2 regions of the Faecalibacterium sp. An192 genome follow, and region 2 is predicted to be linked to the other one. Evidence: a T-box and tRNA genes for the amino acid it is inferred to sense, from the RefSeq annotation. Region 2 holds a T-box; the other holds one or more tRNA genes.

Region 1 (14,992 bases), on a different contig from region 2:
GCGTGCCTGCCGGCTGGCGGGCCTGACCGAGGTGCCGGTCATCATCCTGGACGTGTCGGATCAGGAGGCCATGGAGCTGGCCCTGATCGAGAACCTCCAGCGGGAGGACCTGGACCCCATCGAAGAGGCCTGCGGCATCCGGGAACTGATGGACCGGTGTGAGCTGACCCAGGAACAGGCAGCCCGCCGGCTGGGCAAGAGCCGCAGCGCTCTGGCCAACAGCCTGCGCCTGCTGAATCTGCCCCCGGAGGCCCTGGAACTTTTGAAAGCCGGCAAGCTGACGGCGGGCCACGCCAAGGCCATTCTGGGCCTGCCCAGCCCCGAGCTGCAGGTTCAGGCGGCCCAGCTCATTGCAGAGCACAACCTGAACGTCCGCCAGGCCGAGGAACTGTGCCGCCGTCTGGCCAAGGAGGCCAAAGAGGCGGCGGCCCCGGAACCGGCGCCCCGTCCGGCCCTGCCGGTGGAAGTGGAGGAGAGCCTCCGCCAGACCCTGGGCAATGAGGTGTCGGTGGCCTATAAGGACGGCAGAGGAAGCCTGACGGTACATTTCTACTCGGACGATCAGCTGCGGGCGTTTGCCAACCTGCTGGGCCATTACGAACAGCAGGGGAGCGGGGTGTAAAACCCCGGCGCTCCGGTGCGATTGTTTTTGTGGGAAGCCTGAGTGATATAAAGGAGAAATCGAAATGCTTGACATCAAATTTGTCCGTGAGAATCCGGACGCAGTCAAAGAGAACATCCGCAAGAAGTTCCAGGATGCGAAGCTGCCCCTGGTGGACGAGGTCATCGAGCTGGACGGCAAGTACCGCAAGTGCCTGCAGGAAGCCGAGAACCTGAAGGCCCAGCGGAACAAGCTGAGCAAGGCCAACGGCCCCCTGTTCGGTCAGCTGAAGAAGTGCACCGACGAGGCCAAGAAGGCGGAGCTGCAGGCCCAGATCGACGCCAACAACGCCGCCGTCAAGGCCGACGCCGAGCAGCTGGCTGCCCTGGACACCGAGAAGGACCAGATGGCCGCCCGCATCCAGGAGATCATGTACACCATCCCCAACATGATCGACCCCAGCGTGCCCATCGGCCCCGATGACACCCACAACGTGGAGGCGCAGCGGTTCGGCGAGCCGGTGGTGCCGGATTTCCCCATCCCGTACCACACCGAGATCATGGAGAGCTTTGACGGCATCGATATGGACGCCGCCGGCCGTGTGGCCGGCAACGGCTTCTACTACCTGCTGGGCAACATCGCCCGGCTGCACGAAGCCGTTCTGGCCTACGCCCGCGACTTCATGATCAGCAAGGGCTTCACCTATGTGATTCCTCCCTTCATGATGCACGGCAACGTGGTGCAGGGCGTCATGTCCTTCCCCGAGATGGATGCCATGATGTACAAGATCGAGGGCGAGGACCTGTACCTGATCGGTACCTCCGAGCACACCATGATCGGCCGGTTCATTGACCAGACCATCGATGAGGCCAAGCTGCCCCTGACCCTCACCAGCTACAGCCCCTGCTTCCGCAAGGAGAAGGGCGCCCACGGCATCGAGGAGCGCGGCATCTACCGCATCCACCAGTTCGAGAAGCAGGAGATGATCGTGGTCTGCCGTCCTGAGGAGAGCAACGACTGGTATGAGAAGCTGTGGCGCTACTCGGTGGAGCTGTTCCAGAACATGGAGATTCCCGTCCGTCAGCTGGTCTGCTGCTCGGGCGACCTGGCCGACCTGAAGGTCAAGAGCTGCGACATCGAGGCATGGAGCCCCCGCCAGCAGAAGTACTTCGAGGTGTGCAGCTGCTCCAACCTGGGCGACGCCCAGGCCCGCCGCCTGCACATCCGCGTCAAGGGCGCCGACGGCAAGAGCTACCTGGCCCACACCCTGAACAACACCTGCGTGGCTCCTCCCCGTATGCTGATCGCCTTCCTGGAGAACCATCTCCAGGCCGACGGCTCGGTCACCATTCCCAAGGTCCTGCAGCCCTACATGGGCGGCCTTGAGGTGATGGTCCCCAACCACAAGTAATCACCCCCGCAAAACCTTAGAAAGCGTTTTCAGCCGCCCTCGGCCCCACAGCGGGACCGGGGGCGGTTTTTTTGCTGGGCCGGTCACGCCGGCCGGATGGGAAAAGCTGGGATCGTGGCCCCGGGGCGGGGGAAGGGACTGGCTTGGAGGGGCAGCCGGCCGGTATAAAACCGCGCCGGATGGGCCATGCTAAAGGGAGAAACGGCGGCCTGTCAGGACTTGTGGGAAAAAAGTGTACTTTTTTCAAAATACCTGTTGACAAATTGCGAAGGATTGGTTATAATAATGGAGCGTTCCGCGGGAGCGCAAAGATGAATATGGCGGTATAGCTCAGTTGGCTAGAGCATTCGGTTCATACCCGAAGTGTCACCGGTTCAAATCCAGTTACCGCTACCATTTACAGAGTTTCGCTAAAATAAGGGGGACGTCGTCTGCAATAGTGGACGAGGATGTCGGAGATTTTAGCGAAGCTCTGTGTTTCTAAGGCCCGTTGGTCAAGCGGTTAAGACACGGCCCTTTCACGGCTGTAACATGGGTTCGATTCCCGTACGGGTCATATAAAAAGCTCCCCAGCTTAGGCTGGGGAGCTTTTTTATGCTAGCCGTACGTGGAATCGAACAGGGCGGCGGCCCGCAGGCCGCAAAATTGATCCAGTGGATCAATTTTAGCCCGCGGGTATTCCCGTACGGGTCATATAGCCGTACGAGACAGCGCCGCCGACCGCGTCCGGTGGACGAAACAGGGAGGCCGGCGCTGGAACAGGGCGGCCCGCGGGTATTCCCGTACAGGTCATACGGCCATGTGGGACATCTCCGCCCGCGTCCATCTTGTACCCCGCATCCCACAAACAAAAGCACCTCAGCTTGGACAGCCGGGGTGCTTTTTGCGTTCTATGTAGGGTTACTGGTTGGTCTGGTGCAGATAATCCAGAATTTCCTCCGGTTTATACACCAGCACATCCGCGCCGGCGGCCTGCAGTTCTTCGGCCCCGCGGAAGCCCCAGACGGCGCCCAGGGTCACCAGACCGGCATTGTGGCCGGTGGCGATGTCCACGTTGCTGTCACCCACAAAGAGGGTGGAGGCTTTGGCTGCGCCCAGCTGTTCCATCAGGCTGTAGACCCCGGTGGGGTCGGGCTTGACCGGCACGCCGGGGCGGCTGCCCCGCACCGCCAGAAAGACATCGTGCCCAAAGTAGTGGTCGATGATGCCGCCGCAGAGGGTGTCCGCCTTGTTGGAAAAGACAGCGGTGCGGATGCCTTCCGCCTTGAGGGCGGCCAGCAGCTGGGGGATGCCGGGATAGGGGGCGGTTTTGTCCTCCTTGTGGGCATCGTACCGGGCGGTGAACTGGGCCAGGGTGGCGGCCAGCTGCTGGGGTGTGCGGCAGTCCTCCGGGGAGAACCGCTCCACCAGTTTGGGGATGCCGTTGCCCACCATGTGCTTGTACTGCTCCACCGTGAAGGTGGGCCAGTGGTTTTGTTCGCAGACCCAGTTTCCGGCATCGGCCAGGTCGTCGATGGTGTTCAGCAGGGTGCCGTCCAGGTCAAAGAGGATGGTATTAATCATGAAAAATCCTTCCTTTCAAAAAAGGCCGCACAGGCACGGGCGTCGGCCAGCGGGATGCTGCGCACCCGCTCATGGAAGCGGCCGGGATAAGCAAAGGTGAGGTTGGCGCGGCCCCGCACCACCGCCCAGGGCGTCTGGGAGATGCGGAGGCACACCACCGGAGAAAAGATGCAGACACAGTGCAGGGACATCCGGCGCTGCCGCAGAAAGGTGAGACGGCCGTCGGTGGGCCAGGCTCCCTCCCGGAACATTCCCTCCACCTGGAACAGGAACCAGAGCCCGCAGCCTGCGGCCGGCAGAGCCAGCAGCGGGACGGCGGCAGGCAGAGCCCAGGAGGCCACCAGAAGCAGCAGCACACAGAACCCCAGACAGCCGCCGGCAGGGGCAATCAGGGCCAGGCTGCGGCCCCGCACCTGAGCCAGCGAGGCCCGCCGGTTGGGGGGCAGCCGGAAGCTGGGCAGAAGCCGCCGCACCAGTTCTTCCTGGCCGGCCCGGTAGACAAAGAGGGGATCGTCGGCGTTGTAGCATCCGGCGGTGAGATAGACGGGATAGCACCGCAGCAGCCGCGCCACAGGGGACAGCCGCACCTCGGCACAGGTGAGCTGGTCCATCCGGAACCGGCGTTCCACCCGCAGCAGGAGCCCGCCCCGGCTGGCCAGCACCCCGCTGCCCCGCCAGACCGCGTATCGGACGGTATGGCTGAAACTGCGCAGCAGGCTCAGGCCAAAGAGAACCGTCCAGAGGGTCAGGGCCCAGGCCAGGCCGGCGGGCAGCCAGTGGGCCGCCCAGGTCACAGCGTGATCCAGCTGTTCCAGCGCAATCTCCTCGGCGGCGTTGTCTCCCTGCCGCAGGGCCACCCAGACCAGAAACAGGGTGGACAGGCTGTTGGCGCCCAGCAGGGCCAGGGCCAGCCGCTCGCCGCCGGCGGGATGATAGTATTCCTCGGCGGGGGCAGGCATCAAACGGTCGGCCAGCATCTGGGCGTCTTTGCGGGTGAGGCAGAGGGTCACCGCCTGGTTTTTGGGCAAAAGGGTGGGGTAAAGGGTCACCCGGCTGGCTCCGCCCAGCCGGTAGATCACCGGCCGTTCCATCTGGATGGCGGCCAGCTGGCTGGCCTGGATGGTCCGCTCAAAGGAAAAAATCAGATTCCAGTGCAGGCGAAGCACCCCGTCCTGATCCAGCTCCCAGCTGGAGGCCCGCAGCATCACATAGCTCACCAGAGCCAGCAGGCAGAACAGGACCAGATCCTGCGCCAGCGCCGTCCGGAGGACCTCCCATTCCTGGGCAAAGAAAACCTGTACCAGGGGCACCAGATAGAGCAGGAGGGTGTGGCGCAGAAAGCGCAGGGCAAAGAAGGGGTGATAGCGCCGCGGCCCGGTGCCGGTCATAGGACGTCCTCCCCGCCGGCCAGCAGGGCTTCCCCGATGGCGTCGGCCTCCTGCAGGGGGATGCCGGGCAGAATGGCCCACATGCCGGGGGTGAAGATCACCAGGACACAGGCCCCCGCCAGCCGCAGCAGCGGGGTGCGGAAAATCAGGGTGGAGGTGATGCTGTTTCGGGGGATGACCCGCTCCACCGGGAAGGCTACCCCCATGTAGAGGGTCAGGGTACAATCATCCAAAGTGGCCACCAGGCTGCAGGACCGGACCCACACCCCGAACACCACCCCACACCACAAAGCGCAGAAACCAAAGCCCCATCCCAGCCCCTGCCAGAACAGGAAGGGCGCTGCAATCAGGCCGGGCAGCGCCGCCCAGACACAGAGGACCGCCCTGCCTCGAGGGGTAGGTGTAGACGCAGAGCCAGCGAGATCGAAGAGCTGTTCCATGGCGCGGCCTCCTTTCTGACGCTACAAAAGGGAATGTGTGATGCTTTTATAACGGAACGTTGCGGCCCGGCGGGCCGTCCTGCGTTCCGCCCCTATTATATCCGGATTGGCTGGGAGCGTCAACGATGGAAGGGAAAACCGGCCGGAACCCTTCTTTTTCGCAAAAACCGGGGACCAAAACCATCCGCCCCGCAGAACAAAAGCAGGACCGCCGGCAGCCCCGCTTTGGCTTTAAGACGCAGGAAAGCCCGAATTTTCTTCCAGAAAAGTAGGGGGTTAGGGGTGCAGGCAGGCTCATAGTATGGTATACTGAAAGAATCAATGTGAGAACGTGCGCGTGTGATGGCGCACAGGGAGGAAATTTCTATGTTGATTGAAATCATCAAGGCCCTGCTGATGGGCATCGTGGAGGGCGTCACCGAATGGCTGCCCATCTCGTCCACGGGACATATGATTCTGGTGGAACAGCTGATCCAGTTTGACGCCAGCGATGCGTTTATGTCCATGTTCCGGGTGGTGATCCAGCTGGGCGCCATTCTGGCGGTGGTGGTCCTGTTCTGGGGCAAACTGTGGCCCTTTGGCCTGCGCCATGGCCGCATTACCTCCAAGGCCCCGGTCTGGAGCCTGTGGTTCAAGGTGGTGGTGGCCACCCTGCCGGTGCTGGTCATCAGCCCGCTGGACGACTGGATGGAGGCCAAGTTCTATAATTATATCACGGTGGCCGCCATGCTGATTCTGTACGGCGTCCTGTTCATCCTGGTGGAAAACCGCGGCGCAGCCGCCCGGGTCACCCGCCTGGATCAGATCAGCTACCGCGAGGCCCTCATCATCGGCCTGTGGCAGACCCTGGCCATCATCCCCGGCACCTCCCGCAGCGGCGCCACCATCGTGGGCGGCCTGCTGCTGGGCCTGTCCCGGGCTGCGGTGGCTGAGTTCACCTTCTATCTGGCCATCCCGGTGATGGCCGGCGCATCCCTGCTCAAGGTGGTGAAGTTTGTGCTGGAAGGCCAGACCATGACCAGCACCGAAATCGCCATCATGGTCACCGGCTGCCTGTCCGCCTTTGTGGTGAGTATGGTGGCCATCCGGTTCCTGATGTCCTACGTCAAGAGCCATGACTTCAAGTTCTTTGGCGTCTACCGCATCGCGCTGGGCGTGGTGGTGCTGGCGGTGGCCGCCGTCAGCGCCTTCGGCTGAGCGGGCAGAGAATCCCCGGTTTGTCTTTCCTGACCTGCGGGTTTGTGGTATACTTTCCCATAAGAGAGAATCTTGGGCGGGCTGCCCGCCCGGCCCCAAAGGAGGACAAACAACATGGAAGGTTCTGCTGTATACTATACTGATTTCCGGTGCCCGGTGGGCACCAGCCTGACCGAGAAACTCCGCCGCCTGTGCCTGGCGGCGGGCATCCGCAACATTGAGATGGACGGCCGCTTTGTGGCCATCAAGATGCACTTTGGCGAGCTGGGCAACCTGGCTTTTCTGCGGCCCAATTACGCCAAGGTGGTGGCCGACCTGTGCAAGGAACAGGGCGGCATGCCCTTCCTGACCGACTGCAACACCCTGTATCCGGGCAGCCGCAAGAACGCCCTGGAGCACCTGACCTGCGCCCAGATGAATGGCTTCTGGCCCATGACCACCGGCTGCCAGGTGCTGATCGGCGACGGCCTGCGGGGCACCGACGAGGTGGAAGTCCCGGTGCCCAACGGCGAGTTCTGCAAGACCGCCAAGATCGGCCGCGCCATCATGGACGCCGATATCTTCATCAGCCTGACCCACTTCAAGGGCCATGAGTCCACCGGCTTCGGCGGCGCCATCAAGAACATCGGCATGGGCTGCGGCAGCCGCGCCGGCAAGATGGAACAGCATTCTTCGGGCGCTCCGGCGGTCCAGCGGGAACTGTGCCGCGGCTGCCACCGCTGCGCCAAGGAGTGCGGCTCGGACGCCATCCACTACGATGCAGAGAACAAGGCCGTCATCGACTACGATCTGTGCAAGGGCTGCGGCCGCTGCATCGGCGCATGCAGCTTTGACGCCGTCTATTCCAAGGACAGCAGCGCCAACGAGGATCTGGACCGCAAGATGGCCGAATACGCCGCCGCCGTCTGCGCCGGCCGTCCCTGCTTCCACATCAGCCTGGTGCAGGACATCAGCCCCAACTGCGACTGCCACGGCGAGAACGACGCACCCATCCTGCCGGATATCGGCATGTTCGCATCCTTTGACCCGGTGGCTCTGGATCAGGCCTGCGCCGACGCCTGCCTGGCGGCAACTCCCATTGCCAACAGCCAGCTGGGCCAGAACCTGGCCCGTCCCGGCTGGAACTGCTACCACGACAACTTCAAGGATTCCAACCCCAACATCGAGTGGAAGGCAACCCTGGAGCAGGCCGAAAAGATCGGTCTGGGCCAGCGGGCTTACGTCCTGAAGAAAATTTGATCCTGCGCACCTGACTTTTCAACAACAAAGGCCGCAGCCTGTGGAAGGCTGCGGCCTTTTGATTTCCGGTTTTACTGCTGGGGTGCGGGGACGATGGCGTTGAGGACGCCCGCCACTGCGGACCAGTCTTCCTCGGAGCAGGAGGGCGTCTCCTGGACGCCGGCGTCGGACAGTTCGCCCTGAACGGCCTTGGGGTCGTCCAGAATCCGCTGGGCGGATTCCTCAATCAGGGGCCAGGCCTCGGCGAAGTTCTCCTGGTCCACCTGTTCCAGCGAATCAAACCACTGGGACAGGCTGTCGTTCAGCGCATCGCTGCTGCGGTTGGCGGCGGCGTTCTCGTCGGCCCATTCCATCATGGATGCGGCGGCGGCCACCGATTTCAGAGAGGTGCCTGCGGTGCCGGGGCCCCAGCCCAGGCTGCCGGCGAAGGCGTCGGCGGGATCGCTGATGCCGTTGAAGCCGTTTTCGCTGCCGTCCACCACGGGCGCGGGGGCCGTGTCATCCTCGCCGGAAGGCACTGCCTGGGAGGTGGGAGCCTCGCTCAGAGCCTGGGAGGAAGAAGAGGACGAGCTGCTGCTGGCAGACGGGGTACAGCCTGCCAGTACCAGCGAGAGAAGGAAAATTCCGCAGCATCCTGCAGCGCAGGTGCGGAACAAATGACTGTGTTTCATATCAAAAAGACCTCCTTTTTGCGCCCTGAGGCGGCAGTCCTTTTATCATCACTCGGATTCTATTATCAGTATACTGTCCCTGCTTCTCCTTGTCAACGGCCCTACTTTTCTGCCCTACTTTTCTGGAAGAAAAGTAGGCAAAAGACTTTCACTGGGTACCATTAAGTTTCCGGGTCTCCGACGGTTCCGCGGGGCCTTTACGCTCCGGCTCTTTTGTTACGTTTGTGCCTGCGGCACGGTACGATGCAAACTACCTCATAGCCTGATTTTCTGACCCGCAGAAAAGCTCCATCTTGCGGTGCCCTGAATTTTCTGCGCATCAAGCATGATGCTTGAAAATTCAGACCGCGGCCCCTGCTCCCTGTTTCATCCACCGGGTGTGGTCGCTGCCGTTGCCTGCGGCACGGTACGATACAAACTTTTCCAGACTTAATTCGTGATCCACAGAAAAGCCCGTAAAGCACAAATCCCCGCCCCAAACGGAGTGAGGATTTTGTCTTTGATCAATTTTGGGGGCATACCGGTACAGAACGCCGCTGAAACTTGGGATAAACAGGCCATGTCGGGGTTTGCATCGTACCGTGCCGCAGGCACAAACGTAGCGAGCGAGCCTAAGCGTAACGGCTCCGCGGAACTTTGGGAGACCCGGAAACTGTATGGTACCCAGTAAAGCTTTTTGCCAAGCTTTTTCTCGAAAAAGCGGAAAGCGGAAGGAGAATAAAGTGCAAATATATTGCACTTTATGCAACTTGTTGGCGATTGACAAGGGTTGGAGGGGTTTGTATAATGAGCTCATAGCGGGGGAAAACGCTGTCCCGGCCTGCAAAAAGCAGGGCTCTGCAAGGCAGAATCCGGGCCCGGCGCCCGCGGGAAACTGTGAGAAAAGGAGCGATGCAGGGATGAAGCCAAAAGAGCGGATGCTGTGCACGCTGGAGGAATTCTCAACGGCGATGCTGTCGGCTCTGGGTTACCTGCCGGTGGCGGGCGTGGTTCTGGCCGTGGGCGCCTTGCTGGCCTCGGCCGGACTGGGAACCTTTATCCCCATCTTGAAATGGGAACCGTTGGCCTTCGTGGGCAATCTGGCCTACGATGCCATGATGGTGATTGTGCAGAATCTCAGCGTGGTGTTCTGCGTTGGGATTGCTTCCTTCCTGGCCCGGAAGGATAAACAGCAGGCCGCCATGATTGCCCTGCTTTCGTATTTGATTTTCTTGACCGCAGGCCATACCACCCTGGAACAGCTGGGCCAGCTGGCTGCCGCAGACCCCAACCTGGGCCTGTACGGCACCGGACAAGCCGTGGTACTGGGCATCCAGACGGTGGATATGGGGGTCACCGGCGGGATTCTGCTGGGCTTCCTGACCGGCTGGATTTATAACCGCACCTGCGGTAAGACCTTCCGTCCCACGCCGCTGCGCATCTATGGCGGGGTGCGGTGGTCGTTCCTGTGCATCGGCGGTGCCGCGGCGGCGCTGGGCCTGGCGTCCTGCTTTGTCTGGCCCCCGATCCAAAACGCCGTGGACGGCCTCACCGGCTGGATTGCGGCGGCAGGGGATACCGGCCTGTTTCTGTATGGCTTTCTGGAACGGATTCTGATTCCCACCGGCCTCCATCATCTGGTGTATATGCCCTTTCAGTTCAGCTCCCTGGGCGGCACGCTGACGGTGGGGGAACGGGTCTATGCCGGCGCGTACCCCGTCCTGATGGCGGAATACGCCATGGGGATGCCCTTCTCGGACGGCATCCGCTGGATGTATGTGGGCTTCACCAAGACCTTTGGATATTTCGGGATTGTGGGCGCCTTTATCTTCTGCGCCCGCCCCGAAAACCGCCGCCGCACCGCCGCGGTGCTGGCGCCGCTGCTCCTGACGGCTTCCCTGGCCTCGGTCACCGAACCCATTGATTTTCTGTTCTGCTTTTTGTCGCCGGTCCTCTGGCTGGCCCATGGCGTCATTGCCGGCGTCTTTATGGTGCTGCTGGACGTCTGCGGCGTCACCGGCTTTACCAGCGGCCTGTTTTCCTCGCTGGCCATGAACCTGTCCGCCGGCGTGGAACGGACCCATTACCCGGTCCTGTACCTGCTGGCGGCGGCGGAAATTCTGGTGTACTTCGGGGTGTTTACCTTCCTGATCCGCCGTTTCGATATCCGCACCCCCGGCCGGGAAGAACAGGTCCCCGCTGCGCCGAAAGAGGAAAAAGGCCGGTTCCCGTATCAGAAACTGCTGGCCGCCCTGGGCGGCCGGGACAACATTGCTCGGGTGGACAACTGCATCACCCGTCTGCGGGTCTGGGTGAAAGACACCAGCCTGCTGGACGAGGACCAGCTGCGGGCCCTGGCCCCCGAGGGCCTGATCTTCCAGAGCAAGGAAGTACAGATTGTGTTCGGCTTCGATGCCGTGCAGGCCCGCCGGCAGCTGGAGGAGCTGCTGGGCGTGAGCGCCCTTTCACCCTGAAAAACAAGGATCTCTTTTGGCCGCAGGATGCGCCCCGTGGGGGCTGCGTTCTGCGGCCTTTTGAATGGGGGAAGGGTGTGACGGTTGACCGGTGATGCCAAACGCGCTATAATCGGAATACCTTAGATAACATACCGGAGAGGAAGGAATTCCCCGGCCTCTCCCTTTTGGAGGAACCAACATGAAAAACAAGGAACTCTACCGGGACCAGCAGTCCCTGCTGGACGGGCTGTTTGCGTTTCTGGACAAGAGCGTCAGCCCCTTCCACTCGGCTGCCGCGGCCTGTGAAATTCTGGAGAAGGAGGGCTACACCCTCTGCCCCGAGGGCCAGGCATGGCAGCTGAAAGAGGGCGGCCGCTACTACACCACCCGCAACGGCACCGCCGTGCTGGCCTGGCGCATGCCGCAGGGCAAGCTGACCGGCTGGCACGCCACCGCCAGCCACAGCGATTCGCCCACCTGGCGGATCAAGGTGCCCGACATCAAGGAGGGCGGCTACCTGAAGGCCGAGACCGAGGGTTACGGCGGGATGATCGCCTCTACCTGGCTGGACCGGCCCCTGAGCGTGGCGGGCCGCCTGCTGGTCAAGACCGCCGACGGCGTGGAAACCCGCCTGGTGGCTCCCGACCGGGCGCTGCTGTGCATTCCCAATCTCTGCATCCACTTTGACCGGGAAGCCAACACCGGCAAAAACTGGAACTACCAGGTGGACCTGCAGCCTATCTGCGGCCTGGAAAACAGCCGTTCCCTGATGGAGATTCTGGCCGCCGAGGCCGGGGTCAGCGCAGAGGATATCCTGGCCCACGATCTGGTGCTCTGCATCCGCCAGAAGGCCGAGCGGGTGGGCGTGGACAATGAGCTGTTCATGTCCGGCCGCATCGACGACCTGGAGTGCGCCTACACCACCCTCTGCGGCTTTCTGGCCGGCGAGGGCCGCGAGGAAGGCCGGGCCGACATCTGGTGCATGTTCGACAATGAGGAAGTGGGCTCGTCTTCCCGTCAGGGCGCCCAGGGCACCCTGATGGCCGACACCATGGCCCGCATCGAGGAGGCCATGGGGGTTACCCGGGAGGAGAGCGTCCGGGCCCGGACCAACAGCCTGCTGCTGAGCGCCGACAACGGCCACGCCACCCATCCCAACCACCCCGAAAAGAGCGATCCCCGCAACCCGGTCCGTCTGGGCGGCGGCATCCTGCTCAAGTACAACGCCAGCCAGACCTACACCACCAGCGGTCTGACCGCTGCCGCCTTCCAGCGGATCTGTGAAAAGGCCGGCGCGGCGGTCCAGATCTTCGCCAACCGGGCGGACGTCCGGGGCGGCTCCACCCTGGGCAACCTGCTGGGCCATCAGATTGCCATTCCCATGGTGGACATCGGCCTGGCCCAGCTGGCCATGCACTCGGCCGTGGAAACCGCCAGCTGCGACGACGTGACCGCCATGGTCAAGGCCTGCACCGTCTTTTATAACACCCCGATCTTCCAGCCCGCCGACGGGGTTTGGAAGCTGGGCCTGTGAGCGGCCCGGTCGGGCGGTTTGCCCCCAGCCCCAGCGGGCGGCTGCATCTGGGAAATCTGGCCTGCAGCCTGCTGGCCTGGCTGTCCGCCAAGAGCCAGGGCGGGCGGGTTGTCCTGCGGATTGAGGACCTGGACGCGGCCCGCTGCCCCCGGGTCTATGCCGACCAGCTGGAGGAGGATCTCCGGTGGCTGGGCCTGGTGTGGGATGAGGGCGGCTCGGACGGTGGCCCCAACGGCCCCTACTATCAGAGCGAATGCGCACCCATCTATCTGGAGAGCTATCACAAGCTGGAGGAGATGGGGCTGGTGTATCCCTGCTTTTGCTCCCGGGCCCAGCTCCACGCCGCCAGCGCGCCCCACACCTCGGACGGGAACGTGGTGTATCCCGGCACCTGCCGGAATTTGACCCCCGCCCAGATTGCCGAAAAGAGCCGCACCAAGGCCCCCGCCTGGCGGGTGAAGGTTCCCGATGAGGAAGTGACCTTCACCGACCTGTGCATGGGGGAGCACCGGGAAAATCTGCTCACCGGCTGCGGGGACTTTTATCTCCGGCGGGCCGACGGCGTCTTTGCCTATCAGCTGGCGGTGGTGGTGGATGACGCCCGGATGGGGGTCACCCAGGTGGTCCGGGGAGCGGATCTGCTGTCCTCCACCGCCCGCCAGATTTACCTCTACCGGCTGCTGGGGCTGACGCCTCCGGCCTTTGCCCATTGTCCGCTGCTGCTGGATGTGGACGGCCGCCGCCTCTCCAAGCGGGACGGGGACCAGAGCCTGGAAAACCTCCGCAGCCGCTACACCGCCCCCGAAATCATCGGCAAGCTGGTCTACCTCTACGGCCTGCAGCCCGAGCCGGCCCCCCGTACCCCCGAAAGCCTGCTGGACGGTTTTGACTGGGCCAAAGTGCCCAAACAGGACGTCTGCCTGGAGCCGGGCCTGTTCTGATTTTTGCATTTGTTCTGTGATGTTTTGTTCCACGTGGAACAATGATGAAAAAAGCCGCCGCGGAAGTCCGCGGCGGCTTTTTGGTTGGGTTCAGGATTGCAGGATGGCCATGGCCTGTTCAAAGAGGGCCTGCCCGTCGGGCTGGCCGGGCCAGGTGTCCAGAACGACCCCGTCGGCCTGGAGAGTGCCGTCGGAGGTCAGGGTGAGGCTGAAGGTCCGGACGCCGCCGGCGGTGAAGTCGAGGGTGAGAAAGGTGACATTGGCCCCGCCGGTCAGGTCGTGGGAGGGGTTCTGCGGGAGGAGAACTTTTCGGTAACTCTGGGCGGCAAGGAGATCCACCAGAGCCCGGTAGGCGGGGTCCTCCAGAACCAGCTCGGCGGTGGTGATTTCGGGCTCCCGGATGCTGCTGTAGGTCTCGGTGCGGACCCATGCCCCGTCCGACCGGGCCAGGGAAGTCCGCAGGTCCACCCGAAGCCACCAGAACAGGGCCAGGCCCAAAACAAGAACCAGCAGGCCGGCCCAGAGGGTCCGGCGCAGGCGGGGAGAAGGAGCGGATGGTTTTTGCATGGCGGGGCCTCCTTTCGGGGTGAGAACGCTTTTCTCTATTGTAGGAGATGGCCCGGCCTCTTGTCAATGAAAAAGGCCGCCGCGGAAGCCCGCAGCGGCCTTGAAGTATAGGCGAAATCAGATGACCGAGTTTTCCATCCATTTGCCGCTGATAAAGCGGATGACAAAGAACAAAGAGCGGCAGCCCCAGTCCACAAACATGCCGGTCCAGATGGCCAGCAGCCCGCCGCCGAAATGTCCCACCAGCAGGTAGCACAGGCCCACCCGGAACAGCCACATGGAGGCGATGCTCACCACCATGGTGTAGCGGGCGTCGCCGGCAGCACGGAGGATGTTGGGCAGAGTGAAGCTGGAGGGCCAGATGAACAGGGAGATGATGTTGAACCACATCATGACTTCCAGGGCGATGGCGCTGGCCTCGGGGGAGAGATTGAAGAACTGGAGCATAAACCGGTTGCCGAAGAAGAAGGCGGTCAGGTTCATGATCCAGGCGCCCGCATAGGCCAGACCCATCATCAGGCCGCCGTACCGCTTGGCCTGCTTCTTTTCGCCGGCGCCCAGGCACTGGCCCAGCACCGTCAGGGCGCCCATGCCCACCGCGTTGGCGGGAATGTTCAACAGGGTGGTGGTATTGTTGGCCACGGCGTTGGCGGCGATGGCCGCTGTGCCCAGGGTGCTGGTCAGGCTGGACACCGCCAGCTTGCCCACCTGAAACATGCCGTTTTCGATGGCGTTGGGGATGCCGATGACCAGAATCCGGCGGATCAATTTGCGGTCGGGGCGCAGGTTCTGGATGCTGTCCACCCGCAGCATGCTGGTGGGCCGCTGCAGCAGGAAGATCACTGCCGTACAGGCGATGATGCGGGACAGCAGGGAGGCCAGGGCCGCGCCGAACACCGCCCACTTGAACCCGAAGATAAACAGGGCGTTGCCGCCGATGTTCAGCACGTTCATCACCAGGCTGGACAGCATGCTGATTTTGCTGTTGCCCTGGGCCCGGAACAG
Region 2 (14,992 bases):
AGCCATGAAACTGGTGTCCGCCCTGATCGTGGCGGTGGCCATCTCGATGCCCGCCATCCGCCAGAAGATCGCCTTTGAAAAGCGCAAACAGGAGGCCCGGGTCCGTCACGCCCAGACCCACGGCAAAAAGGAGGCAGTCTGATGCGGATGCTGGAAATGAAGGGTGTCCGGAAAACCTTTAACCCGGGCACCGTCAACGAAAAAGTCGCCCTGGCCGGCGTGGATCTGGCCCTGGAAAAAGGCGATTTCGCCACCATCGTGGGCTCCAACGGCGCCGGCAAATCCACCCTGTTCAACGCCATCACCGGCGGGTTCATCGCCGACGAGGGCTGCATTCTCCTGGGCGGGGAGGACATCACCTTCACCCCCGAGTTCCGGCGCAGCAAAGTGATCGGCCACCTGTTCCAGGACCCCCTCAAGGGCACCGCCCCCAACATGACCATCGAGGAAAACCTGGCCCTGGCCTATCTGCGGGCGGGCACCGCCCAGCGGGCCTATTTTTCCCGCATCTCCCGCAAGGATAAGGAGTTCTTCCGGGAGCGGCTGTCCCTGCTGGGGATGGGCCTGGAAGACCGGATGAAACAGCCGGTGGGCCTTTTGTCGGGCGGCCAGCGCCAGGCCCTGACCCTGCTGATGGCCACCCTGGTGACCCCTAAGCTGCTGCTGCTGGACGAACACACGGCGGCCTTGGACCCGGCCACCGCCGACAAGGTCCTGGAAATGACCCGCAGCATTGTGGCCGAAAAGCAGATCACCTGCCTGATGGTGACCCACAATATGCACCAGGCCCTGGAGCTGGGCAACCGCACCCTGATGATGAACGGCGGACGGATTGTCTTTGACGTTCAGGGCGAGGAGCGCAGCAAGATGACGGTGGATGACCTGCTGGAACGCTTCCGCCAGAGCGCCGGCGAGGAGCTGGACAACGACCGCATCCTGCTGAGCAAGGTGGAAAAGCAGTAAATACAGAAACAAAATTCCCCGGCGAGTGCCCCCGCAGAAAAGCGGGCGGATCATTCGCCGGGGAATTTTTGTTTGGACAGCTTACTTCACGTACTCGATGGTGTACTCGAAGCCGTACTCCTCCTGGAGCTTCTTGACCTCGGGCTCACAGTCCTCGATGAAGGTGGGAGCGTAGACCGAAGCGCCGTTGTGGGCCTTCTTGTAGTCCTCGACGATCTGGGTCAGCTTGGCCCAGCCTTCGCTGGCCTTGGCCTGATCGACGCTGTCGGGGAAGTTGATGATGAATTCGCGATGCTGCGGAATACGAGCTTTCATAAGACAATCTCCTTTGTTTCTGACAATGAAATACATCAGCAGCCGGCGGGCCGGCCGCGGGTCAGTGGGTTTCAGTCCAGGCCAAAGACCTGGCGGGCGTTGGCGGCGGTCCGGGCAAAGACCTCCTCGGGGGCAACCCCCTTGCGCTGGGCGATATAGTCGCCCACATAGGCGATGAGGGAGCTGTCGCACCGGGTGCCCCGGACCGGCTCGGGAGCCATGTAGGGGCAGTCGGTTTCCAGCAGGAGGGCGTCCAGCGGCAGGGCGCCGATGACCTTGGCGGCCCGCTTGGCCCCCCGGAAGGTAGCCGCTCCGCCCAGACCGATCCGGATGCCCTGCTTCACCAGCCAGAGGGCGTCCTCGGCGCTGCCGGAATAGCAGTGGAGGATTCCCTTGGGCTGGTACTTTTTCAGCAGGGCGTAGACGTCGGCGTGAGCCTCCCGGTCGTGGACCACAATGGGCTTGTTCAGCTCCAGAGCCAGACGGATTTCCGCCTCAAAGAGGGCCAGCTGGGCGTCTTTGGGCACCGGCCAGTGGTAGTCCAGGCCGCATTCGCCCACGGCTACCACCTTGGGGTCGTCGTAGTAGGGGGCCAGGGCCCGCATTTCCGCAGCCCAGTCCCCGCCGTAGACCGAAATGGTGGGGGCGGGGGGCTGATCGCCGCAGCGGTCGGCGGGCAGAAGGCTTTCAGGGTGGATGCCGATGGCAGCGTAAACCCAGGGGTAGCGGTGGGCCAGTTCCAGGCACCGGGGGGCGTCCCCCGAGTGGGTGGCCTGTTCACAGATCCCCACCACGCCTTTGGCGGGCAGGCTGTCCATCAGGTCGTACCGGTCGGCGTTGAAGGCGCCGGAGGAATAGTGTGCGTGGGTGTCAAAGATGGGCCCGGCAGAGGGATAAACGCTCATGCCCTGGCCTCCTTTCCCTTGCGGTTGACCAGCCAGATGCCCACGCAGACCAGCACCAGAGCGGCCAGATACTGCCACTCAAACAGGGGCTCGCCGTTCAGCAGGGCGGACAGCAGGACGTTCACCACCGGGTTCACCAGACCAAAGACGCTGATCCGGCTGACGGGGTTGTTCTTCATCAGCAGGGCCCACAGCACGTACCCGGCCCCCGACACGAAGGCAAGATACAGCAGCACCGGGACGCCCATGGGGCTCTGGGGATGGAGGGAGCCGCCCATGGCCAGGCCCAGCACCAGCAGGGCCAGACCGCCCACGCCCAGGTTGAGGAAGCAGACCATAAAGCTGTCGGCCTTCTTGGTGACCGACTTGTTCCAGGGGCCCGAGACGGTGAAAATCACGGTGGCGGCCATCATGCGGAAGATGCCCCAGCCGCTGCCGCTGCCGTGGTTGCCGATGGTGGCCACCAGCACGCCGGCAAAGCCCACGGCACAGCCCGCCGCCTTGGCGGGGGTCATCCGGTCGGACTGGTAGAGGAAATGGGCCAGAATCACGCCCAGAAAGCTCTGGGTGCTGTTGAGGATGCCGCCGAAGGCGCCGGTCAGCAGGGCCACGGCTGCATAGTAGAAAGCGTACTGGGTGGTGGTTTGCCACAGGCCCAGAGCACAGCACTCAGCCAGAACCTTGCCCTTGGGCAGGGAGGGCAGACGCCCTTCCAACAGGGCGCCGGCCAGCAGAACCAGCAGGCTGCCCAGCATGAACCGCACCCCTGCAAAGCAGAGGATGGAGGCAGTGTCGGCGGAGTCGATGGCGAAGAGCCGGTACCCCATCTTGATGAAGGGGAAGGCCGAGCCCCAGAAACAGTTGCAGAGGAAGGCAAAGATCACAGCAAAGACCGGTGTGGCGAACAGTGCGTCCAGCTTGGCAGTGCGTGAGGTTTTGTCAGTCAGCAAGATGGGCCCTCCTCTTAGTGGATGCGGCTGCCGGCGGGAGCTTCATCGGGGTAGAAGGCGATGGTGCAGCCGCCGTCGGCGGTATCGGCTGCCACGATCATGCCCTCGCTGACATACTTGCCCTTCATCATGGGACGGGGAGCCAGGTTGGCCACAATGCCCACCTTCTTGCCGATCAGGTCCTCGGGGCTGTACCACTTGGCGATGCCCGAGAGGATGCAGCGCTCCCGCTCGCCGTCAAAGACGGTCAGGTGCAGCAGCTTCTTGCTCTCCTTGATGGTCTCGCAGGCCCGGATCTCAGCCACACGCATCTCCACCTTGCAGAAGTCGTCGAAGTCGATCTCGGCCTCGTGCTCGATGGCGGCGGCAGGCTGGTCGGCCTTGGCGGCGGCTGCCTCCTTGGCTTCCTTGGCCTTCTGGGCGGCTTCGGCCTCAGCCTTGCGCTTCTCGTCCTCTGCCTTCAGGTGGGCGATTTCCTTGGCTACGTCGATGCGGGGGAACAGGGGATCGCCCTTGTGGACGGTGTAGCTCTCCTGGAGACCGTAGGCGGCCTGATCCAGCTGGAGCTGGTCAGCCGACAGGCCCAGCTGCTCCATCATTTTGGGTGCAGTGGAGGGCAGATAAGCATTCAGCAGGATGGCGCAGACCCGCAGGGCCTCGCACAGGTGATACAGGACGCAGCTCAGACGGCCCTCGTTGGCGGGGTCCTTGGCCAGGGCCCAGGGGGCGGTCTCGTCGATATACTTGTTGGCGCGCTGGACCACGGCGAAGATCTCGGTCAGAGCCTGGGGAATGGTCAGGTTGTCCATGTCCTCGGCCACCTTGGCGGGCAGAGCGTTGATCATCTGCTCCAGCTCGGCGTCCAGAGGATCGGAGGAGACCGACTTGGCCACCGTGCCGCCGAAGTACTTCTCGCACATGGCCACGGTGCGGCTGAGCAGGTTGCCTAGGTCGTTGGCCAGATCGCTGTTGATGCGGTTGATCAGGGCCTCGTTGGTGAACATGCCGTCGTTGCCGAAGGGGATCTCACGCAGCAGGAAGTAGCGGATGGCGTCCACGCCGTAACGGTCGCAGAGGATGACGGGATCCACCACGTTGCCCACCGACTTGGACATCTTACCGCCGTTCATCAGCAGCCAGCCGTGGCCAAAGACGCGCTTGGGCAGGGGCAGATCCAGAGCCATCAGCATGGCCGGCCACAGGATGGTGTGGAAACGCAGGATTTCCTTGCCCACCATGTGGAGGTCTGCGGGCCAGAATTTGTCGTAGTCATGGTAGGTGTCGTTGCCGTAGCCCAGAGCCGAAATATAGTTGCTCAGGGCGTCCACCCAGACGTACATGGTGTGCTTGGGGTCAAAGGGAACGGGGATGCCCCACTTGACCGAAGTACGGGAGACGCAGGTGTCCTGCAGGCCCTGCTTGATGAAGGCGATCATCTCGTTCTTGCGGCTCTCGGGCTGGATGAACTGGGGGTTCTCCTCGTACAGCTTGAGCAGACGGTCGGCATACTTGCCGGTGCGGAAGAAGTAGGCTTCCTCGTGGGCGTCGTAGACCTCACGGCCGCAGTCGGGGCACTTGCCGTCCACCAGCTGGCTGTCGGTCCAGAAGCTCTCGCAGGGCTTGCAGTAGTGGCCCACATACTCGCCCTTGTAGATGTCACCCTGCTCGTACAGCTTGGTGAAAATCTTCTGGCAGGACTCCATGTGGTAGTCGTCGGTGGTGCGGATGAAGCGGTCGTAGCTGACGTCCAGCAGCTTCCACAGATCCTTGACGGTGGCCACGATCTGGTCCACGTACTCCTTGGGCTGCATGCCGGCCGAAGCGGCCTTGTCCTCGATCTTCTGGCCGTGCTCATCGGTGCCGGTCAGGAACATCACATCGTACCCCTGCATCCGCTTGAAGCGGGCCAGTGCGTCACAGGCCACGGTGGTGTAGCTGTGGCCGATGTGCAGCTTGTCGCTGGGGTAGTAGATGGGGGTGGTGATGTAGAACTTTTTCTGTTCAGACATGGTTTTGATTCTCCCTTTCCCGTTGGAACCTGCCCGCCGGCGGCGTGCAGGCCCTGCGTGTACATTAGAGGAAGTAAAAACTCCCGTCCTCGCGGGGGCCTTTGCCCAGCAAGGACGGGAGCAGAATACTTCCGTGGTACCACCTTGGTTCGCCGGCTCCTCGCGGGGCACGGCCTCGATGCTGCATCCCGGCCCAAAGGGCGGGTACAGCCGGACGCTGTAACGGGCGCACCCGGCACAGGCTCAGGGAATCCGTTTGCCTGTGCGGCTCCGAGACCATCTTCGGCGCCCCGATGCCTGCCCGGTTCCACCGCCGCGGGCTCTCTGAAAGGATCACTGGACGCGTACTCTTCTCTTCACAGCCGATTGTGTATCATGGCTATTATAGGAGAAGCGGGGCCGTTTGTCAACAGGGGATTTCCCCGGCGGGGTCATCTGCCTTTCCGGCAGGGCGGGGAGAGCCCCTGCCCCGGACCGGCGGAAACCATTTCTATACTGGCGGCGCCGGTCAGAGGTTGGCTTCAACGAATTGCAGCAGGTTTTCGGCGAGGGTTTGGATTTGGTCCAGCAGGGCACCTCCGTCCGAGAGATTGGCCGGCTCCTTCAGCGGGGCGCGCAGGATATAATCGGTTTGGGCGGGGCTGCTGGTCAGCTCAAAGGGGAGGGGCTGATCCTTCCACACATCGTAATAGTGGGCCTGATACCGCCGGTTGAACCCGGAAACCCACACCTGAAACTGAAAATCCCGGTGGACAAACACCACCGCCGCTTTCAGGCCTTTTTCCTTGAGCTCTGGGCTGGTGAACTGGAAATAGGAGATATCCATGCCGTTTTCGGTGATGCTGCCCTGAAACTTGTATTCCGGCATCCTCTTTTCGAGCTCCACGCGAACCCAGCGGAACAGGCGGATGAATTCCCGGTAGCAGGCGATCAGCCGGGTGGTTTGGAGCAGTTCCTGGTATTCGAGCAGCAAGCCTGCATCAAAGTGCATGGTCTCGTCCATGGTTGTTCTCAGTCCTTTTCTCTCTTGTGGGACCGGCCGGGGGCCGGCGTCAGCTTCGGATGCGGCCTCTCTGCCAAAGGCAGAGGGCGGGGAAGCCCGGACAAAACAAAAAAACCTGGCGGATGAGAGCGGTTGCAAGCCTCTCATCCGCCAGGATACTTACTTCTTCGGAGTCATAGCCTCTTTGCCTCACATTTACCTATTTTTCGGAGTTGACCTTGCCTTTCATAAGATTGTTGGCCTTTCCTTATGCTTAGGAAATGATAGGGTAGGGGATCGCCGATTTAACTAGTACATTGGTTTCAAGCCTCATCCGAATCGTTGGATTGCGTCTTACGAAGCATCTTCATAGAAACACATTCTTTCGATTGAATCACTCCAGGGGACAAGTTACCTAAATCATTGGAGTACTCCCTCCGTGTTACTCAAATATCTGCATCCATACAGGGATTTTCATGGGGGATCATCCTCTCGGGGGTGCTGATTTATTTGAATGACCGTTGTTCGGATAGGGGAATTATTCAGCTTTGAAAGATTACCTCAAGGGCTTCTGTTGGTTTTCAGATCTTTCAGGGAAGGGTGTTTTGCAATCGTTACGGCATCCAGTGCATTTTGCTTCGATCCGGGGATGCTTTGTTGGGGCACATCGCCGCCAATCAAGCCAATGGATCTTTTTCCTGACTGCAATTTCCAGATGGATTCAGACTCTGAACAGCGGCTCTTACTGGAACCACCTTTTTCAGTTTCCGTCTCCTCCAAATTGACACCTTACAGGGAAGAGGTCTGCCTTCCGACTATGCTTCCGGCACTTTTGATCGATCGAATGCAGGTCCAGCCTTGATTTGCTGTGCATCCTTGCCAATCTGATGGGTTGCGCCTGCCTTGAGGCCACGACTACTTAAATCATTGGAGTAGCTCCTTCCGTGCTATTCAAATACAGGTATCCGTAAAAAGGCTTTCATCATATGAATCACTTCCTGCGGATCTATTTGAATCGCCAGGGGACTTTCTCGACAGACTGTTCGTAAATCGCTTAATATATGCTAAAGACTTCGCTTTAAATCTCTTAGATTTTTACTAAATGCGGGGGAAACATCCCGTACTGGTAAGCGGCTTTTCGCTTTTTCAGCAATTCCCGACAGTCTGTCCGAACTGTGCGGGTGTCGTATCAACCATCGGTCTTCGCTCCTTTCTCCTTTTAAGTCAGCGGGATTGGATCACCTTTGATCCTCTGCTGTACTTTCTTGGTTTCTGGCTATATTATATCCGAAAGGGTGGCTGCTGTCCATTCGCAGAATCCACAAGGAATATCTTGTGATTTTGTATAGTTTTTATTTTGCTTATGGATAAATCGTTGTATAAAGTGTGAACAGACCGAAAACAAAAATCCCCGCACCCGAAGTGCGGGGAAAGGGCTTACATCTTGTCGGGGACGTTGATCTTGAACATGGTCAGCACGTTGCGGATCACGTTGCGCACGCCGATGCACAGGGCGATGCGGGCCTGCTGCAGGGCGGGATCAGCGCCCTGGATGCGGCAGCTGCCGTAGAACCGGTGGAAGGCGCTGGCCAGGTCGATGACAAAGCGGTTGATCCGGCTGGGATCGTACTTTTCAGCGGCCATAACGATTTCCTGGGGGAAGGCGGCCAGCATCCGGATCAGATCCAGCTCGGCGGGATCGATCAGCAGGGTGGCGTCGGTGTTCTCTGCGCCCAGGAACTCCACGCCCTCGCTCTCCAGCTTGCGCAGGATGGAGCAGATGCGGGCGTGAGCGTACTGGACGTAGTAGACCGGGTTGTCGTTGTCGGTCTTGACGGCCTGGTCCAGATCGAAGTCGATGCTGCTGCCGGCCTCGTGCATATTAAAGAGGAAGCGGGCGCTGTCGATGGGCACCTCCTCCAGCAGGTCGGTCAGGGTGATGGCGTTGCCGGTGCGCTTGGACATACGGACGGGCTGGCCGTTCTGCATCAGGTTGACCATCTGCATCAGCACCACGTCCAGACGGCTGCCGTCCAGGCCGATGGCGTCCATGGCGCCCTTCATGCGGGCCACATGGCCGTGGTGGTCGGCGCCCCAGACGTCGATGGCCTTGTCAAAGTTGCGGTCGGCCAGCTTGTTGTAGTGGTAGGCGATGTCGGCGGCAAAGTAGGTGGGGATGCCGTTGGCGCGGACCAGGACTTCGTCCTTGTCCTCCTCGGCGCCGTCGTCGGTTTTTTTCTTGTTGGCGGCGCCGTACTTGGCAGCGTACTGGGCGCTGCGGTACATGATGGCGCCGTCCTCGGCCTTGTAGCAGGCACCCTTCTCCAGCAGCTGGTTCACCACATTCATGACAGCGCCCGAGTTGTGCAGGGTGCTCTCAGGGAACCAGACGTCGTACTGGATGCGGTACTTGCCCAGGTCGGTCTTGAGGGCGGCGATGTTCTTGGGCAGGGCGTAGCCCACCAGAGCGTCCTTCAGGGCGGCAAAAGCCTCGCTCTCATAGAGAGCCTCGTCCTTCAGGCCGCGGCAGGGAACGGCGTACTTGTCGCCCTCCTTGGCGGCGAACTCCAGAGCCAGCAGGGTGATGTCGCCGCCCTGGTAGCACTCCTTGGGCAGGGGATACTCGTTCTCCTCGTAGTAGTGCTGCAGGTAGCGGATGGCCAGGCTCTTGCCGAACTTCTGGATCTGGTTGCCGGCGTCGTTGATATAGAACTCGCGGGTGACGTCATAGCCGGCCCACTCCAGAACAGCGGACAGGCAGTCGCCCAGAGCGCCGCCGCGGGCGTTGCCCATGTGCATGGGGCCGGTGGGGTTGGCGGAAACGAATTCCACGTTGTAGCGCTTGCCCTGGCCGTAATCGGTCCGGCCATAGCGGGGGTTGGAGCAGGCAGCCAAGGCCACTCCAGCCCAGAAGGCGGGAGCCAGGAACAGGTTGATGAAGCCGGGGCCGGCGGTCTCGGCCTTGGTGAAGCAGCTGTTCGACAGAGAGGGCAGGTGGCTCAGAATGGCCTCGGCGATCATCTTGGGGGCCTTGTGCCAGGTGCGGGCGCCGGCCATGGCGATGTTGGAGGCAATGTCGCCGTTCTTGGTGTCGGCGGGAACCTCCACGATGAAGGCGGGCAGCTCGGCGGCGGGCAGGTCGCCGGCCTCCATGGCGGCCTGCGCAGCCTGGGTCAGCAGGTCGCGGGCCTGGGCCAGAGCGGCCTGGCGGGGGTTGTAATTCTCAAAAGCGGGGTAAGTTGCATTGCTCATAGGGTAATGATTCCTTTCTCTTGGTCCAATCAAAACAGGCGGCGGGGTGCGGCAGAAACCGCGCCGGGCTCCTCAGTTGACATGGGTGACGGTGACTTCCAGGGAGTTTTTGCTGATGAGGGTGGAGACGTCCCCGTCCAGCAGATAGCTGAACCGGGCCACGCCGCCCTTGGCGTTCAGGCCGCACTCGATGCTGTCGGCCGTCACCCCCAGGGTGACCGAGCCGTAGCCGGTCTCGTAGTGGCAGAGGTTGCGCCGGCCCTTTTCGATGATGAGCTGGCTGCTCTGGGGCCCGAAGCGCAGCATGGCCACCCGGCTGGAATCGGCCGCCAGCTTGAGGGTGGTGACACAGCCCTCATAGCCGGTGGTCTCGGTCTCCCGGTAGGTGATATAGTAGCTGCCCTCCCGCATGGTGAAGCTGCCGCGGGTCATCAGCTCCACCTGCTCGGTTTCGCCGTCCTGCTCGATTTGACTTTTAATCCGAATAATATAGTTTTCCTTTAAGGCTTTGCTCACGGTGTTGATGTCCTCAGTATTTGTCGATGCAGATTTGTTCCGCGGTGCCGCCCCGGTATTCGCCCAGGAACAGGTCGGCGGTCTGGACGAAGCTGTCGGGCACATCGCTCACAAAGAAATGGGTGGTGCCCTGGGGGCGGTTGGCCCGCAGACCCTTGCTGCTGAGCAGCTGGCTCAGATCGTCGGCGGCGGCGCTGCCCGGGTCGATGAGGGTGACCGAGGGCCCCATGTACTCGCCGATCATCCCGGCCAGCAGGGGGTAATGGGTGCAGCCCAGCACCAGGGTGTCCACCCCGGCGGCCCGGATCTCCTCCAGATACTGGGCGATGACCAGGCGGGTCACCTGCTGGCGGTCGGGGGCGGAGCCGTCCACATAGCCGTTCTCCACCAGGGGAACAAAGAGGGGACAGGGCCGTGCGGTGATCTCCGCTCCCGGCACCAGACGCCGCAGCAGCTGTTCGTAGCTGTGGGAGCGGATGGTGGCCGCAGTGCCGATGACGCCGATCTTCCGGCTGCGGGTGGCGCGGGCCGCCCGGCGGGCCGCCGCCGTCACCACCCCCAGATAGGGGACGGGGAGCTGATCGGCTTCCTCGGCGGGGTAGGTGCTGGAAACGGTGCCGCAGGCCGCCATGATGCACTTGACGTTCTGGGACAGCAGAAACGCGATGTCCTGGCGTGCATATTGCAGGATGGTTTCATGGCTGCGGCTGCCGTAGGGCACCCGGCCGGTGTCGCCGAAATAGACGATGTCCTCGCCGGGGAGCTGCTTGCGCAGTTCCCGCACACCGGTCAGACCGCCCAAACCGCTGTCAAAGACGCCGATGGGGCGGTTATCCATGGTGGGCCACCGCCCTTTCCATGGCAAGGGCAACAAGGCGGTCGATGAGCTGGGGCAGGGGAGTGCCCTCGTGCTCCATCAGTTTCGGATACATACTAATAGAGGTAAAGCCGGGGAAGGTGTTGATCTCGTTGATCAGCACTCGGCCGGTGCTGCGCTCCACAAAGAAGTCGCAGCGGGCCAGGCCCTCGCAGCCCACAGCAGTGTAAGCCCGGGCGGCATAGTCCTTGACTTCGTCCAGCTTCTCCTCCGACAGGCGGGCCGGGATCAGGGTCTCGCTGACGCCGTTCTTGTACTTGTCGTCGTAGGTGTAGAACTCGGCGCCGGCCAGAATCTCGCCGGGACGGGTGGAGAAGGCGGGCTCGGAGCCGATGACGGCGCACTCCACCTCCTGGCCGTCCACAAAGGACTCGAACACCACCTTGCGGTCGTTTTCCAGGGCCAGCTTGATGGCGTCGGTCAGCTCAGCCGCATTGGATGCCTTGCTGATGCCCACGCTGGAGCCGGCGTTGGCCGGCTTGACAAAGATGGGCCAGCCCAGCTTTTCCTCCAGAGCGGCGCGGATGCCGTCGGGGTCGGCCTCCAGCTGGGCCCTGGTGTAGGCGGCCCAGGCACAGTGGGGGATGCCGCTGGCGGCAAAGAGGGTGTTGGCCACAGCCTTATCCATGCAGACGGCGCTGGCCAGAACGCCGCAGCCCACATAGGGGATGCCAGCCAGCTCCAGCAGGCCCTGGACGGTGCCGTCCTCGCCCCACAGGCCGTGAAGCGCCGGGATCACCACGTCGATGTGGAGCTTCTCCACATGGCCGGCGGGGGTGAACAGGATGGCGCCGTGGTCGGCGCGGTCGGGGCTGATGGCACAGGGCATGTTGCCGGGCAGTTCCTCCCAGCTGCCGTCGGCCATCTGGGCCGAGGAAGCCTCGGTGTACAGCCATCGGCCGTCCTTGGTGATGCCGATCTTGATCAGCTCATACTTTTCAGGGTCCATATTGTCTGCGAACGTGCCGGCCGATACACGGCTGACCTCGTGCTCGCTGGACAGGCCGCCGAACAGCAGTGCCACGCACAGCGGATGGGCGGCGGAATTCTCCTCGGAATACATGATTCGCATTCCCTCCTCTATCTTAATAGAAGCCCCCGGGCGGGGGCGTTCAATCATAATTACACCCATCATACCATAAAAATGCGCCGGTTTCCATACACAACGGCAAAATGCCGCCCCAAAAAGATGAAAAACCCCACTTGATAAAACAGGCCGGCCCGGCATAACGGGGCAAAAAAGCGGTCATTTTGCCGCCGGCGTGAAAAAAATCCGAAAGATGGGCAAAATACCGCTTGACGCGGCGGGCAAAGAGTGCTAAAATGATATCACCTCTTTTGCGGGATTATTTAGTGCGCCCCTTTTTGGGACGCCGCCCGGCGAACGAGGGAGGTTCAATAACCGTTATATATGGAGGTGTCAACAAATGACAGTGAAAATCACTCTGGCCTGCACCGAGTGCAAGCAGCGCAACTACAACACCACGAAGAACAAGAAGAACAATCCTGACCGCCTGGAGATGAAGAAGTACTGCCGCTTCTGCAAGAAGCACACGGTCCATCGCGAGACCAAGTAAGAAAGGCGGAGCACAATGGCAGACAAAACCGATAAGAAGCCGGGCTTTGTGGCCAGAGCTAAGAACGCCGTGAAGAACTTTTTCACCGGAGTGGCCAAGTTCTTCCGCGATACCAAAAGCGAGCTGAAGAAGGTCGTATGGCCCAGCAGGGAAGAGACCAAGAAGAACACGATCGTGGTGCTGGTGGTGGTCATCATCGCCGCCGTGGTCCTGTTTGCATTGGACGCCGTGTTCGGCGGCATCCTGGGCCTTGTCATCGGAGGCTGACCAAATCTTGTATGGAAACGGAGGCTGACCCATAATGGAAGACCAGTCGAATGAAGCTTTGTGGTATGTCGTGCATACCTATTCCGGCTACGAAAACAAAGTCGCGACCGATCTTGCAAAGATGGTGGAAAACCGCCGCCTGCAGGATCTGATCTGCGAGATCCGGGTTCCCACCGAGATGGTGCCCGAGATCAAAGACGGCAAGGAGCGGATGGTCGAGCACAAGCTGTTCCCCGGCTATGTGCTGGTCAAGATGGTTATGAACGACGATACTTGGTACGTGGTCCGCAACACCCGCGGCTGCACCGGTTTCGTCGGTCCTGCTTCCAAGCCGGTCCCCCTGACCGCTGAGGAAGTGGAAAAGATGGGCGTGGAGGCCAAGGCCCCGCTGACGGTGGATTTCGCCGCAGGGGACAGTGTCCAGATCACGTCCGGTCCTCTGGAAGGCTTTATGGGCGTTGTAGAGGAAATCAACACCGAGACCTTCAAGGTGAAGCTCAAGGTGAACATGTTCGGCCGGGAGACCCCCGCAGAGGTGGACATCGCCCAGGTCGAGCGGCTGTAACAAGCCGCGAACGCGTACAAATCATCAAGGTAAGACCGCGTGCGGTTCTTATAGAGCGTGCCTGCTGAGGCATGCTCGTGGGAGGTTCGCAGACAGCGGGCCGCAACTCACCACAGATTTTTGGAGGTGCATTTATCATGGCACAGAAAGTAACTGGCTACATTAAGCTGCAGATCGAGGCCGGCAAGGCAACCCCGGCTCCTCCTGTTGGTCCCGCCCTGGGCCAGAAGGGCGTCAACATCATGGCCTTCACCAAGGAGTTCAACGAGCGTACCAAGAACCAGATGGGTTATGTCATCCCCGTCGTCATCACCGTGTATGCTGACCGCTCCTTCAGCTTCATCACCAAGACTCCCCCGGCTGCCGTTCTGATCAAGAAGGCCGCCGGCCTGTCCACCGCTTCCGGCAAGCCCAACAAGGAAAAGGTCGCTTCCCTGACCGCCGCTCAGGTGGAAGAGATTGCAAAGACCAAGATGCCCGACCTGAATGCTGCTTCTCTGGAAGCTGCATGCAGCATGATCCGCGGCACCTGCCGCAGCATGGGCGTCACAGTCGAAGGCTGAGACATAAACAGTGGGAGGGCGCTGCGCCCGCAAGACCACATAGGAGGATAAACAATGAAACACGGCAAGCACTATGTCGACGCTGCCAAGCAGGTCGATTCTACCAAACTGTACGATGTGAACGAGGCGCTGGAGCTGGCCTGCAAGATCGCTTCCGCCAAGTTTGATGAGACCGTTGAGCTGCACGTCCGCCTGGGCGTTGATGGCCGTCACGCTGACCAGCAGGTCCGCGGCGCCGTCGTTCTGCCCAACGGCACCGGCAAGACCGTCCGCGTCTGCGCTATCGCCAAGGGCCCCGCAGCTTCTGCTGCTGAGGCTGCCGGCGCTGATATCGTCGGTGATGACGATCTGATCGCAAAGATCCAGGGCGGCTTCATGGATTTCGACGTCGTGGTCACCACCCCCGACATGATGGGCAAGGTTGGCCGCCTCGGTAAGATCCTTGGACCTCGCGGCCTGATGCCCAACCCCAAGGCTGGCACCGTGACCCCCGACCTGGGCAAGGCTGTTAAGGAAGCCAAGGCCGGTAAGATCGAGTACCGCCTGGACAAGCAGAACATCATCCATGTCCCCGTGGGCAAGGCATCTTTCGGCGCCGAGAAGCTGTACACCAACCTCGACACCGTTATGGACGCTATTGCCAAGGCTAAGCCCGCCGCTGCCAAGGGCACTTACTTCAAGAGCGCTACCATCGCCACCACCATGGGCCCTGGCATCCGTCTCAACACCCTGAAGTACGGTGTCTGATTTTTCTGAAAAAATTCAGAAAAACACTTGACAAAACCACGTTCGCGTGGTAAAATATTCATGCTGTTTTTAAGACAGCAGGCGCTGGAGTCCGGTGTAAAGTGTATCCGCCTGCCGAGAAACGCGTAACGTTGTTTTATGCCTCTCTCTCGGCCTGTGTGCGCGGGAGAGAGGCTTTTTTCTATGACTCCGGCTTCCGATGTAGTTTTGAAACGAGGTGAAACCGAAATGCCCAGTGCAAAGATTCTTTCTGAAAAGCAGGCTTATGTCGCTGATCTGAAGGCAAAGTTTGAGAATGCGGTTTCCGGCTGTGTGGTTGCTTACGGCGGTATCAACGTCGAGAATGACACCAAGCTGCGTAAGGAGCTGCGTGAGGCTGGCGTTGAGTATATGGTTGTCAAGAACACCATGCTCCGTCTGGCTGTCAAGGGTACCTCCATCGAGGGCCTGTCCGAGAACTTTACCGGTGACACTGCCGTCGCATTTGCCAACGCTGAGGACCCC

What was found. The T-box of region 2 lies ahead of metG (methionine--tRNA ligase). A T-box ahead of a tRNA ligase gene usually reads a tRNA of that ligase, here a tRNA-Met.
Region 1: it has a tRNA-Met gene. The T-box ahead of metG (methionine--tRNA ligase) is inferred to sense a tRNA for this amino acid. The anticodon was not compared.

The regions. Positions count from the first base shown of each region.
Region 1 covers NZ_NFKB01000012.1:21,822-36,813, reverse strand. Annotated here, with positions in the region: gene B5F27_RS05740 (ParB/RepB/Spo0J family partition protein) at 1-622, shown strand, start outside; gene serS (serine--tRNA ligase) at 687-2,012, shown strand; tRNA gene B5F27_RS05730 (tRNA-Met) at 2,332-2,408, shown strand; tRNA gene B5F27_RS05725 (tRNA-Glu) at 2,497-2,568, shown strand; gene B5F27_RS05720 (HAD family hydrolase) at 2,913-3,575, opposite strand; gene B5F27_RS16775 (hypothetical protein) at 3,572-4,963, opposite strand; gene B5F27_RS05710 (PH domain-containing protein) at 4,960-5,403, opposite strand; gene B5F27_RS16770 (hypothetical protein) at 5,529-5,675, shown strand; gene B5F27_RS05705 (undecaprenyl-diphosphate phosphatase) at 5,770-6,600, shown strand; gene B5F27_RS05700 (DUF362 domain-containing protein) at 6,715-7,839, shown strand; gene B5F27_RS05695 (hypothetical protein) at 7,911-8,510, opposite strand; gene B5F27_RS05690 (PTS transporter subunit EIIC) at 9,410-10,963, shown strand; gene B5F27_RS05685 (M18 family aminopeptidase) at 11,145-12,479, shown strand; gene gluQRS (tRNA glutamyl-Q(34) synthetase GluQRS) at 12,476-13,420, shown strand; gene B5F27_RS05675 (hypothetical protein) at 13,511-13,987, opposite strand; gene B5F27_RS05670 (MATE family efflux transporter) at 14,105-14,992, opposite strand, start outside.
Region 2 covers NZ_NFKB01000008.1:27,987-42,978, forward strand. Annotated here, with positions in the region: gene B5F27_RS04140 (ABC transporter permease) at 1-142, shown strand, start outside; gene B5F27_RS04145 (ATP-binding cassette domain-containing protein) at 148-963, shown strand; gene B5F27_RS04150 (methylenetetrahydrofolate dehydrogenase) at 1,045-1,278, opposite strand; gene B5F27_RS04155 (TatD family hydrolase) at 1,350-2,183, opposite strand; gene B5F27_RS04160 (DMT family transporter) at 2,180-3,130, opposite strand; gene metG (methionine--tRNA ligase) at 3,148-5,142, opposite strand; T-box leader at 5,250-5,511, opposite strand; gene B5F27_RS04170 (hypothetical protein) at 5,651-6,145, opposite strand; gene B5F27_RS16455 (hypothetical protein) at 6,686-6,904, opposite strand; gene argS (arginine--tRNA ligase) at 7,562-9,376, opposite strand; gene B5F27_RS04180 (DUF1934 domain-containing protein) at 9,449-9,892, opposite strand; gene murI (glutamate racemase) at 9,906-10,730, opposite strand; gene B5F27_RS04190 (D-alanine--D-alanine ligase family protein) at 10,723-11,832, opposite strand; gene rpmG (50S ribosomal protein L33) at 12,197-12,346, shown strand; gene secE (preprotein translocase subunit SecE) at 12,362-12,613, shown strand; gene nusG (transcription termination/antitermination protein NusG) at 12,648-13,178, shown strand; gene rplK (50S ribosomal protein L11) at 13,316-13,741, shown strand; gene rplA (50S ribosomal protein L1) at 13,796-14,488, shown strand; gene rplJ (50S ribosomal protein L10) at 14,717-14,992, shown strand, end outside.